One region of the Xenorhabdus sp. Sc-CR9 genome, then DNA from elsewhere that is predicted to be linked to it. Evidence: predicted binding sites of a transcription regulator. Region 1 holds the regulator's gene; the other holds the start of a gene.
What was found. The regulator PhoB, encoded in region 1, activates phosphate uptake and scavenging genes when phosphate is short. The targets are predictions, from matches to a motif close to CTGTCATAAAACTGNCNNAT.
Positions count from the first base shown of each region.

Region 1 (6,837 bases):
CAAGTCATGGCACCGGCCATCAAACTGGCACGTGAAGGCTATATTCTGACCCGTGGCGATACCGATATTTTGGACACAGCAGTTAAGCGTTTTGCTCAAGACCCTGAAGCGGCCCGTATTTTCCTGCGCAAAGATGGTACACCATTCGAGCCGGGCGACAGACTCATTCAAACCGATTTGGCCAACACGCTAGAAATGATTGCCAAACAAGGGCCGGATGCTTTTTATCGCGGTAAGATCCCTCAATTAGTTGAAGAAACATCGAAAAAGTCAGGGGGAATTATTACTGCGGCAGATTTCGCCAATTTCCATATTACAGAGACAGCTCCTGTTACCTGTAGTTATCGTAGTTACAAATTTATCTCTTCCCCGCCACCCAGCGCTGGTGGTGTCACATTATGTGAAATATTAAACATTGTTGAAGGCTATGATCTTAAATCTATGGGATTCAATTCCGCTGCTTATATTCACACCTTGACTGAAGCTATGCGCCACGCTTATATGGACAGAAATACCTACTTAGGCGATCCCGCATTTATTAACAACCCGCTTGATCGGTTGTTAAGCAAAAGCTACGCGGAATCCATTAGGAAAGAGATCGAACCTAACAAAGCAACACCATCAAAGAATGTCCAACCCGGTATCCCTCCTCATGAAAAACCAGAAACCACACATTATTCCGTAGTAGATAAAGACGGTAACGCCGTATCAACGACCTATACCATCAATGGATTCTTTGGTGCCGTTGTCATTCCTCCTGGAACAGGCTTTTTCCTGAATGACGAAATGGACGATTTCACAACGAAAGTAGGTGAGAAAAACGCGTCTAACCTGATACAAGGAGCAACTAATTCAATTGCCCCAGGTAAGCGCCCACTATCATCAATGAGTCCGACACTTGTGACCAAAGATGGAAAAATCTTCTTGGTATTGGGTTCTCCGGGAGGTTCACGCATTATCTCTATTACTTTGCAAAGTGCCCTGAATATCATTGACTTCAATATGCCACCACAAGAAGCTGTCAACAGTCCGCGCATTCACCATCAATGGCTGCCAGATAAAGTTTATTACGAAAAACGCGGTCTATCGAAAGATACCCTGAACTTATTGGAAAAAATGGGTTACAAGATGGTCGAACAGACCCCATGGGGAACGACAGAATTAATCATGATTGGATTACCGGGTGCTGCGGGTGTTACTGCTGATTCATCCGTCTCCGGGAGTGTCCGTGAAGGTTATATCTATGGTTCCCATGACGTACGGCGACCTGCCGGTGCTGCCATTGGCTATTGATTTCATCTGCAAGCAATTGCAAGTTATGGCTTGAAAAGACAATCAGAATAAATAAACAAGGGTGAGGAGCTTAAGTATGCTCACCCTTATCATTAATGTCATTGCATGAATTATAAATAAAATTAGCGAATAACTGCCTGTAGTGAACTTATTTTATTCTACTTTTCTTCATGCTGAACTTCATACTTTGGGAGATTAACGCCTCCCGCAATACGGTCATAGATAGCACACACAACAATAGACAGCAAAGTAGGCAGTAACCACGCCAGCCCTTGATCAGCCAATAGCAAGTGTTTCGTCCATCCTGGTAACAGGTGGGACAAATATTCAGACGATTTTACTGCATCCAAAACGCCAAACAATAAGCTGACAGACATGGCCGGAGCCAGAATACGTGTAAAGTTACGCCACCAGTCTATGGTAAAACTCAGCAATACCAGCACAATACATGGCGGGTAAATTGCCGTCAGTACTGGAATTGAAAACTTAATCAAGTGGCTCAGGCCCAAATTAGACACCAGCATGGAGAAAGTGCCCAGAATCAGAACCAGAGAACGATAAGACAACGGTAAATAACGGCTGAAGAACTCAGCACAGGCGCAAGTCAAACCAACAGCGGTAACCATGCAGGCAATGAAAATCAGTATCGCAAGGAAGAAACTGCCATAGTTACCAAAAACATTCTGGACATAAGCATGCAGAATGACTGCGCCATTTTCAGCAGTGGGTACCAATGTGCCACTGCTTTCCCCCAGTTTGAACAAAGAGAGATACACAAGAGCCAAACCAAGACCAGCAATCAAACCTGCCCACATGGCATAGCGAGTCAGTAAAGTAGAAGCTTCAACTCCTCGAGAACGAGCTGCATTGACAATAATAATACCGAACACCATCGCGGCCAATGTATCCATCGTCAAATACCCATTGACAAAACCATTTGAGAATGGAATTTCTTGATAGGTTTCAACGGCAGGAATAGGGCTACCTGCTGGCCATAACACAGCAGCAATGCCGAGAATCGCCAGAGCCAGGATTTTAACCGGAGCCAGTATATGTCCGATGCTATCCAGTAACTTACCCGGATATAGTGAAATCAGGAGCACCAACGCAAAATAAATAACACTATAGATGAATAAAGGAAGTGCTCCTGTGCCCGTAAGCGGTGCAATACCTACTTCGAAAGAAACTGTGGCGGTTCTTGGTGTTGCAAACAAAGGGCCGACAGCCATATAACAAACAGTTGCCAGAATCAGACCCGCAGTTTTACCAATAGGCGAACTGAGTGCTTCAATACCTCCACCGACTCTTGCTAAAGCAATTACGGTGATGACTGGCAGGCCAACAGCCGTTAGCAAAAAGCCTAAAGCTGCTATCCAAACATGTTCTCCTGCCTGCAAGCCAACCATAGGCGGGAAAATAATATTTCCCGCACCAACGAACAAGGCAAAGGTCATAAAGCCTAATGCCCAAATATCCTTAGATGATAAACGGTGTGCCATAATTATTATTAATGTATTTTTGCCAAAAGAATTGCATGCGTGATAGTAACTAACGCAAGCACTTGAATTTTCACCGGCGAGACTGAATTCTGATGTAACAGTCAGTGATCAACATAATATTCACTGATAATCGCAAGATACAGAACGATAGTGATAATAATAGCTAGAATCGCCAACAACTGCCCCCAAGTAAAACTTTTATAGTGTCAAAAGGCAAGCGACAAACCAAAAACCAGAATAATATTCCAAACTAATTTTTAAAATTAGTGATTATTGTTATCTATCATTGAATACACACTATATGATTTGTACTTTTTTCAGTCATATTGATTAATAAATCATTTTTCCGTTTTGTTACCATTTAATTCCATGTAACTTATTATTTTTTATATAAACTATTTTTAGATAAAACGATAAGTCTAGATATCAATAGAAAGCTAAAAGTAGAACCTTTTCCTAATACGCTCGAAATGTCGAGATGAGTATTGTAGTGATGCAGGGCATGTTTCACTATCGCAAGCCCCAGCCCACTACCGCCCGTTTGCCGCGAACGTGCACGATCTACGCGGTAAAAACGTTCTGTCAGGCGTGGTAAATGTTCCGCACCAATCCCACCGCCATTATCCTCCACCTTAAACAGCGCCCCCTGAGAGACACTTTGCCAACTCACTTCAATTCTTGTTCCCAAAGGAGTATGGTTGATGGCGTTATAGACAAGATTCGACATAGCACTGCGCAACTGATCTTCATTTCCAAAAACTTTCAGTTTTTCATCGATATTAAACACAATATCGTACTGATTATTTCCCAAGGTTAATGCTTCTTGCTGCAATAAAGTCAAGAAAGCGGGAACATCAACAATCTCATTCATGTCAACTTGTGGTCCTGCTTCAATTTTGGAAAGATGCAGCAGTTGCTTAACCAGACTGTCCATTCTCCAGATTTGCTCCTGCATGGTACTGACAGCTTTCTGGCTGGCCTTACTATCAAGCTCTTGATCCTGCATCATCTCTAAATAGCCTTGAAGCACGGTGAGTGGCGTTCTTAACTCATGGCTGACATTGGCGAAGAAATCCCGTCTGGCGTTTTCCAACAATCTTTTTTGAGTAATATCACGCGCCACCATCAATAACTGCTTTTCTGAATAAGGCATGAATCGAAACTCCATCATATTTCCGTTATTCAGCTCAATGGATAAAGGACGGGAAAAATCATTTGCCATGATATAGCGGCTAAAATCGGGGTAACGAAGTAAATTGAAAATATGCTGACCATTATCATCCGGCCAGCGAAACCCAAGTAAATGTTGGGCTAAGCGGTTACACCAGAAAATGTTACCTTCCGTAGTAAGTATCACGATGGCATCCGGCAATGATTCTGCGCCACTGCGAAACCGTTTGATCAATAACGCGAGTTCACGACGCCGTTTACGATTACGCTGTTGCATCTGATAGATACCATAAAAAATAGGCTCCCATCCCCCTCTCCCCGCAGGAGGTAACGAACTGCGATCCAGCCATAGCCAATCGGATAACTTCAGCAAGTTATAGCCATGCCATCCCAGTGCCAGAAATAGTGCAATAACGAGTAACCATGCCAGATGACCGACAAAAAGAGACAAAATGACCGCAGGCAGACAAAAAAGCACAAGGCCCCAGACCAATTTTTTCCAAGATAAACGCTCAAGCACACTATTTTCTCCAGCATGAAAACATTATTACCCGAAACTTCTATTACATTAAACCACCCACTACTCAGTTACAGTCATTCAAACCAACATGACCAATCAACAATAAACGAATTCAGCACCGTCAATAACGGGTAGAAAAACGATATCCTGTGCCACGAACAGTCTGTACCATTTTGTCGTGCTTACCGACTTCTAAAGCCTTACGCAAACGTCGGATGTGCACATCAACAGTGCGATCTTCCACATAAACATTCGTTCCCCACACATAATCAAGTAACTGCTCGCGGCTATAAACCCGTTCTGGATGAGTCATAAAAAAGTGGAGAAGTTTGAACTCAGTTGGTCCCATTTCCACATTCTGCCCCTGACTGGAAACACGATGAGATGATGGGTCCAGTGTTAACCCATCCATATCAATAACCTCATCAACCTCCATAGGCGATATTCGCCGAAGAACAGCTTTAACGCGAGCAACCAATTCCTTGGGTGAAAAGGGCTTAGTGATATAATCATCAGCCCCGATATCAAGCCCACGCACCCGATCTTCTTCTTCTGCGCGCGCTGTTACCATAATGACAGGGATTGTTTTGGTATTATTATCCCTCTTCATTTGCTTAATAAGTTGTATCCCCGAACCTCCGGGAAGCATCCAGTCTAATAACACTAAATCGGGATAAGGTTCTGATAACCTCCCTATTGCCGTATCATAATCTTCGGCTTCAACGGCCTGATAACCGTTTTGTTCCAGTACAAAACAAACCATTTCACGAATCGGTACTTCATCTTCAACTACCAAAATACGTTTAACCATGGTTGATCCTGCCAATATCATTGAAGTCAGCAACATTCACTTTGTGTCATTATGAGTCAATTTTATGACAATTTTATGAAAACCCTTATACCTCAATTATCAAGCTGCAAACTCATTCACAGTGAATGCATTACGCTTTTGTCATATTTCAATTGTAAATGCGAACTTGCTCGAAAATTCAATTATGCAAATCAAATTGCGCAGGACATCCCTTATACACCCATTATAATTAGCGCTTATCATGGGTAAGAGAGAGCATAGGTGATAAAATATGCGAATCATTCATACATCGGACTGGCATCTTGGCCAATATTTCTTTACCAAGAACCGTGCTGCGGAACATAAGCATTTTTTACAGTGGCTTATTGAAAAAATCATACAACATCAGGTTGATGCATTAATTATTGCCGGAGATATTTTTGATACAGGTGCCCCTCCCAGCTATGCCCGTGAACTTTACAATAAATTTATCGTAGCGCTACAGCCTACAGGCTGTCAGCTAGTCATTCTCGGGGGAAACCATGATTCCGTCGCCACGCTCAATGAATCAAAAGCCCTGCTTTCCTACCTGAATACGACGGTGATTGCCAGTGCTGAACCCGAAAGCACAGAACAGCAAGTAAAGGTACTGAATAATAAGGATGGTAATCCGGGGGCAGTTCTCTGTGCGATCCCCTACCTTCGTCCACGGGATATCATGACCAGTCAGGCCGGGCAGTCTGGCATTCAAAAACAGCAAACGTTACAGGATGCCATTACCAAACACTATCACCAACTTTATCAACAGGCCTGTGCATTGCGGGAACAACTTGCTCAACCCTTGCCAATCATTGCTACCGGGCATCTTACCACCGTGGGCGCCTCTACCACGGATTCTGTTCGTGATATTTACATCGGCACGCTGGATGCTTTTCCCGCACAGGCATTCCCGCCTGCTGACTATATCGCACTCGGGCATATCCACCGTCCGCAGGTCATCGGAAAATCAGAGCACATTCGCTACAGTGGCTCCCCCATTCCCCTGAGTTTTGATGAGGTAAATCAGGAAAAAAGTGTGTGTCTGGTTGACTTTAAGGCAGATAAACTCGGGAGCATTACACTCTTGCCGATTCCGCGCTATCAGCCTATGCAGCTTATTCGTGGCAACCTTACGCAAATAGAAGAACAATTGCAGGCGTTCAAAGAGTATCAAGGAGAACGTCCTGTTTGGCTCGATATTGAAGTTGCAACCCAAGATTATCTTCACGATATCCAAAAGCGCATCCAAACTCTGAGCGAAGGGTTGCCTGTGGAAATTATCCTGCTACGCCGCAGCAAAAGCGCCCGTCAACTGTCATTGTCTGAACAAAATAAAGAAACACTCACTGAACTGAGTGTGGAAGAAGTTTTTGAACGGCGTCTGGCACTGGCCGAAATGGACGATCTTTCTCAAAAACAACGCCTGACTACCCTATTTAAGCAAACGCTGGATGATATTTCTCAGCACTAACAAAAAGAACAAATTCCATGAAAATTCTTAGCTTACGACTGAAAAATATCAATTC
Region 1 is NZ_CAWQTY010000220.1:6,149-12,985, reverse strand. It holds gene ggt (gamma-glutamyltransferase) at 1-1,293, shown strand, start outside; gene brnQ (branched-chain amino acid transport system II carrier protein) at 1,452-2,792, opposite strand; gene phoR (phosphate regulon sensor histidine kinase PhoR) at 3,172-4,482, opposite strand; gene phoB (phosphate regulon transcriptional regulator PhoB) at 4,604-5,293, opposite strand; gene sbcD (exonuclease subunit SbcD) at 5,565-6,782, shown strand; gene AACQ81_RS17450 (AAA family ATPase) at 6,800-6,837, shown strand, end outside.

Region 2 (6,837 bases), on a different contig from region 1:
GGAATTATTCGTGATCGAATAGCTAAATATGATATTAAGGCTGATTTTTGCCGTGGCTATGCTTATCTTGGCTGGAGCCCACGCCATGAAAAGACGTTACAAGGTTGGTTGAAAGAATTTCGCTTGGCTTCTCCCGATGAAGAAATCGAGTTTTATGCTGGTGCTGATGTTAAAAAAATTATCGGCTCAGATCGCTATACCTGTGCATTAAAACATATGGGGGGCGGGCATGTTCATTCACTTAACTTACTGTTAGGTGAAGCCAAGGCAGTGACGGAATATGGCGTCAGAATTTTCGAAAACAGTCAGGTTTTGAATGTGGAGTATGGCCCAAGGGTTACAGTGCGTACGGCGACGGGTTCGGTTCGAGCCAATAAAATGTTGTGGGCATGTAACGCATTTTTGAATGGGCTTGAACCTACTATCTACAGAAAAACGATCAATACCTACGCTTTTCAACTGATGACAGAAGAACTGTCAGACGAGCTTATCGAAAGGATCAGCCCGATCCGTGGAGCGTACAGTGATATAAGACCTATCATCGACTACTATCGGGTGACCAAAGAGAATCGCCTGTTATATGGTAGTGCGACAAAGCTTATTGAGTATATTCCTTCTAATTTAAAAGCATGGAACCGCAAAATCATGCTGAAAACCTTCCCTTATCTGAAAGAGGTAAAAATAGAACTGGCATGGGGTGGGCCAATGGCTTGCAGCGTCAATCTATTCCCACAAATTGGTTCTCTGCCTAACCATAAAAATGTGTTCTATGTACAAGGATATTCAGGTTTTGGTGTGACTCCGAGTCATATTATCTGCAAGATTCTGGCGGAAGGAATGAGCGAAGGATCTGATCGTTATTCGCTGCTAAGTTCTATTCCACATCTTAATGTTATCGGGAAAGATAAATTGAGAAATGTACTTTTCTCTGCTGGCAAGATTTGGCATCAAGCTTCTGGTTATTGGACAGGGCGCCTTTAATTTTATCTCTGTTTAACGTTTTTCTTTTCTCCATTTTTGAACGGTAAATTTTGAAAGGTAAAAGTTATGATAAAGCCATTAATGTTAGATAACGCACTTCCTGAATTAATGCCTATCGGCAGTGTCACCAATCTTGGTTCTATTGTCGTGGAAGGTGATCCACAAGTAAGTGGGGCAATGATCCACGGAGAGCCGACAGATAATTTGACGTGCGGTATTTTTACCTGCACTAAAGGTAAATTCAAAATGACTTATCCCTTCGATGAAATGGCGACAGTTCATGAAGGTTCAGTAAAACTGACGGATGTCAAAACAGGGGTGATGATTGAGTACCATAAAGGTGACTCGTGGTTTGCGGCGAAGGGAACTGAAGTGCTGTGGGAAATCACCAGTGAGCGTTTTGTCAAACATTATATGGCTTGTATAAACGCGCAAATATCAGGCTAGACAGAGGAAAAGATAATGAGTGAGATTCATTTGCTGGAGTCGGTTGCGGCTTTTTTGCAACGCTCTCACGGGCATTATATTAATGGCATCTCTGTTCTTGGGCAGGGAAATGCCACTTTCTCCATCGTTAACCCTGCATCCGGCGAAACAATAGCTACGGTTAATCAAGGAGGGGACGCAGAAATTGATCAGGCAATGCAGGCTGCATCGAACGCGTTCCATGGCATATGGGCACAAACTTCTCCGATGGAACGGGGAAATTGTTTAAATCGCCTTGCTGACTTACTGCAAAAGAATAGTGAAGAATTGGCTCAACTTGAAAGCCTGTGTTCGGGTAAACCCATCCAATTATCTCGTATGCTTGACGTCGGGGCATCCGCCGATTACTTACGCTACTTTGCAGGATGGTCAAGCAAAATCAGCGGTGAAACCCTGAATGTTTCGTTACCATCGTTTAAGGGAGAAAAATATACTGCGTTTACTCGTCGTAAGCCTGTTGGTGTCGTGGTTGGCATTATTCCGTGGAATTTCTCCATAATGATCTCTATCTGGAAATTGGGAGCGGCATTGACCAGTGGCTGTACGATTGTGCTTAAACCCAGTGAATATACGCCCTTAACCATGCTCCGTGTAGCAGAGCTGGCAAAAGAGGCTGGCATTCCAGATGGCGTGATTAACATCGTCAATGGTTCCGGCCCTCGTGTTGGATCATCCCTGATAAACCATCCTCAATGTTCCAAAGTGACTTTTACAGGATCAGTTCCGACAGGAGTGATCGTGGGTAAATCTGCGCTGGAGCAAGGAATGAAGCGCACAACACTGGAGCTTGGAGGCAAAAACGCGGCTGCTTTCCTGTCTGATATGGCAGTTGAAAAAATTGTCGATGGCATCCTGGAAGCGGGATATGTCTATCAGGGGCAAATTTGTGCTGCTGCGGAACGTTTCTATATTCCATCAATTCACATGGATGCCGTCTTGGAATTATTGTCTGAACGTCTGTCAGCCATGAAAATTGGCTCCCCCCTCGACGAATCAACAGAAATGGGACCATTGGCGAATAAGCCGCACTACGAAAAAATTCTCTCTTTGTTTGAGCAAGCACGTCAGGATGGCTGTGAAATTGTGTATGGAGGCTATGCGCTGGAAAGGCCGGGATTTTTTGTCGCGCCAACGATTGTCAGAGCCAATAGTCCTGAAGATACATTGATGAAAGAAGAGACATTCGGGCCGATTGGTACTTTCCTCAGTTATGATGATGAGGAAGAGCTGATTACCATGATGAATTCAACACCATTTGGTTTGTCTGCCAGTTTATGGACGAATGACCTAAGTAAAGCGATGCGCATGACACCTCGCATTGAGGCTGGGATTCTATGGATCAATATGCATACATTCCTGGACCCCGCAGTCCCATTCGGAGGCATGAAATCTTCAGGGATTGGTCGTGAGTTTGGTAGTGCGTTTATTGAACACTACACCGAACTTAAGTCAGTCATGATACGTTATTGATGGACTAGATTGACTATATCGGCAGAACGTTGCGTGGCTTTTGGCTGCTGTGGCGCTCTGCCTTATTTTTGAAGAACGTTTCCTGTCATCATAATGTCGTCATAGATTCAAATAATTGTCATGTGACATATCTATTATCCAAGCAATTCAAGGTAATGATTTTTTACTACTTATCTGATTGCAAGGAAAACACTATGTCGCCTAATTATGAAAAAATTCTGCTTGCTGCTGTGGTTACTGTATTGATGGCAGGAGCCACTGTGCCTGCATGGGCTACCAGCGATTCGAACCATATCGCGCAACAGCGTGCAGCACAGGGCAACATTACAGAATTTGGTGGTGCACGCCGTCTCACACAGGATCAGACAGAAACACTTAAAGCTGCTTTAAGCAACACCAAGGCTAAGAATGTGATCCTATTTATCGGCGACGGCATGGGTGATTCTGAGATTACTATCGCCCGTAATTACGCAGAAGGTGCTGGTGGATTCTTTAAAGGGATTGATGCCTTGCCATTTACCGGGCAATACACTCATTATTCGCTGGATAAGAAAACGCAAAAACCCAACTATGTTACAGACTCTGCGGCTTCCGCTACAGCTTGGGCTACGGGAGTAAAAACCTATAACGGCGCATTGGGAATTGATGTTTTTGGTAAAGCTCACTCATCTCTTTTGGAATTGGCCAAAAGAAACGGTAAGGCAACAGGGAATGTGACCACGGCTGAAATTCAGGATGCAACGCCAGCGGCTTTGTATGCTCATGTTACGGGGCGTAAATGCTATGGGCCAGAAATAACTTTGCAGAAATGTCCTTCTGATGCATTGGGAAATGGGGGTAAAGGCTCTATTACGGAACAGTTACTGGTAGCACGCGCTGATATTACATTGGGTGGCGGGGCAAAATCCTTTATTCAGAAATCAGTATCTGGTGCCAATGCAGGAAAAACATTGCAACAACAAGCACTAGATTTAGGATATCAGTGGATAACTGACGCTAAGTCGTTATCCGCCATCAAAGAAGCTAATCAACAAAAGCCTCTGTTAGGTTTATTCCATGATGGAAATATGAACGTCGCCTGGGAAGGACCAAAAGCAGTTTATCACGGTAATATCAATGAAAAGCCAGTAAAGTGCAAGGCGAATGCTAAATTAGACCCTAATGCCCCGACGTTGGAACAAATGACAGAGAAAGCGATTGATTTACTGAAAGAGAATAAAAATGGCTTTTTCCTGCAAGTTGAAAGTGCCTCAATTGATAAACAGGATCACAATGCCAATCCTTGTGCCCAGATTGGTGAAACCGTTGCTTTAGATAAGGCAGTACAAGTTGGTCTTAAATTTGCGAAAGAGTATGGCGATACTTTGGTGATTGTGACTGCCGATCACGCGCACTCCAGCCAGATCATTGAGCCTGATGTGAAATCAACGGGTTTAACCCGTTCACTGATCACTAAAGATGGCGCAGTTATGACGGTAAATTACGGTAACTCAGAAGGAAACAGTCAAGAACATACAGGTGCACAACTACGTGTTGCCGCTTATGGCCCATATGCTGCCAATGTCGTGGGTTTGACTGATCAAACGGATCTGTTCTTTACCATACGTGATGCGATGAATTTAAAACAATAATGGTAATAAATGGGAAGAATACGTCAGTTATTCCGACAGGAATTCCCGAATCTTGAACGCGCTGAATTAACAACGCGGGGAGCATTATCCCGCGTTTTTTCTTGAAAATTATCTCTGATAATTTCTGTCATTTATTTCCCGCTTATGATTAAATCTCTATCATACTTGATATTGATAATCATTATCATTTTATGGGGTATTATGATTCGGGCAAAGCGGAATTTAAAGCTGATATTTTGGCAAAGGATGACGGGGTTCTGGGGCATACTGTTGTCCAGCCTGATAGTATCAGTGTTAGTTGTAACAGTATTAGTCCTTGCGGGGGCAGGAATAGAACAATTCAAGGCCAGTATTCAGGTCGCGATGCTTTTGACGCTTGTACTATTGTTTCATCGTAATGCGCGTCATTTCTTGTTGTTTCCTGCTGGTATCGCTGTTATGTGTAGTTTGTTTGGCAGTTTTCGTTATTTAGGATATTTTTGAAGTAAATCATTGGATAACAGACAGAGAAAAGAACTGAAACTAATAAGAAAAGCGGAAAAAATAGAATAGAGACAAACAGAAAAAATGAAACAGTGGTGCGAAGGGGGGGACTTGAACCCCCACGTCCGTAAGGACACTAACACCTGAAGCTAGCGCGTCTACCAATTCCGCCACCCTCGCAGGTACTGTCATTTATCCGATTTATTTAACTGCTAGTTGTCTGATTTGGTGCGAAGGGGGGGACTTGAACCCCCACGTCCGTAAGAACACTAACACCTGAAGCTAGCGCGTCTACCAATTCCGCCACCCTCGCATATATCAGACACTATCACTCAAATGGATAGCATGGAGGCGCATTCTAGAGATTTTATAGCTGGCGTCAATCATTATTTAGTGGAAAAAAGAGTGATTGGTGTAAAAATCGACAGGTTGATATTCAGGCGGAGACTAAGAAGAAATAAAGAGAAAATAGAGAAAAGCGGCATTGCCTGCCCATAAAATCGGAGCAGGCAAAACAGAGATCGTATTTGACGCCTGAGTTATCTCTTCGTTGCCTGATAAACTTTAAATTTACCTGTCTGAGCAATGACTTTATGGTTGCCAAAAGTTTTATCCAACAAGCTAGGATAAGGCAGGAAAGCGTTTGCAACGATCCGGAACTGCCCACCTGATTTTAGATAGCTTGGCGCCATGCGGATCATATCCTCGGTTGCAGTCAAAGTAGTTTTCAACCCATCATGGAATGGAGGATTAGAAATAATCCAGTCAAATTTCTCTTCAATAGCAGAATATACATTGCTGGTAACAACATTACCTTCCAGTTTATTGGCTTTCAATGTTGCCTTACTGGATGTAATAGCGGCAGCATTGACATCGCTCAGGGTCAGAGTCAAATCAGGGTTTTTCTTACCCAAAACAGTTGCCAAAATCCCTGAACCACAGGCGATATCCAAAAGACTGCCAGAAATAGGCGCATCAAATGTCGAAAGTAGCAAGCGACTGCCGACATCCAAATCGTCTTGGCTGAACACACCGGGCAATGTATTGATGGTGGTATCACCTACCTGATAACTGTTCCACCAATTGTTTTGATCAAACTGAACCTGATTTTTAAGCTGACCATAAAACAGGCTACAGCGGCGGGCGGTATCAATTTTGTGAAAAGTTGCAATACCTTCCATTAATTTATCAACACTACGTACACCACTGCGATTTTCACCCACAATAAAAATATCTGTTCCAGTAGGCAGAATGGAAAACAGACTACGTAGCTGGAAACGTGCTTCCTGTTTGCTTTTTGGCCAGTAATAAATCAGCGTATCGCACCCTTTAATAAATGCGCTGTCTGCTACAAGACCAAACTGAGCACTGTCGCCGAGTTGACGGATCAGAGATTGCCAGTGGTGGTATTGGTTAGTATGCACACGAACACTTGCTGCTTCGATTTCCGTTGCGAGATTGTCCTGTAAATCACCGGCGAAAAGCAGATGATGTGAGCTAAATTGCTCATGATGGCGCAGGATAACTTCGCTGGCCGGGGTTAATACTGACATCTATGTATAGCTCCTTATAAATCTTTATCCAAGTATCAATACCAGTTGGGCAGAACTAAAGTGCCATGCTAATTGGCGCTAAGTTAAGCCCTCTGATAATATATTACCTGTTGTTTTCTTATGACAGATGGAATAAAACACGATGACGAAGCGTGACAGATTACTCTCCCGATTGGGGATCATTCAATGGGTTTTGCGCAGCCCGATGGCGTTGCAAGGTGAATTATCTGTCC
Region 2 is NZ_CAWQTY010000178.1:40,003-46,839, reverse strand. It holds gene AACQ81_RS11175 (NAD(P)/FAD-dependent oxidoreductase) at 1-981, shown strand, start outside; gene AACQ81_RS11170 (cupin domain-containing protein) at 1,048-1,428, shown strand; gene AACQ81_RS11165 (aldehyde dehydrogenase family protein) at 1,444-2,937, shown strand; gene phoA (alkaline phosphatase) at 3,132-4,568, shown strand; gene AACQ81_RS11155 (DUF1435 family protein) at 4,770-5,051, shown strand; tRNA gene AACQ81_RS11150 (tRNA-Leu) at 5,145-5,231, opposite strand; tRNA gene AACQ81_RS11145 (tRNA-Leu) at 5,278-5,364, opposite strand; gene rsmC (16S rRNA (guanine(1207)-N(2))-methyltransferase RsmC) at 5,591-6,604, opposite strand; gene AACQ81_RS11135 (DNA polymerase III subunit psi) at 6,747-6,837, shown strand, end outside.
Region 2: phoA (alkaline phosphatase) is a predicted target of PhoB. The motif match lies at 3,020-3,039, and genes of this name have one in related genera.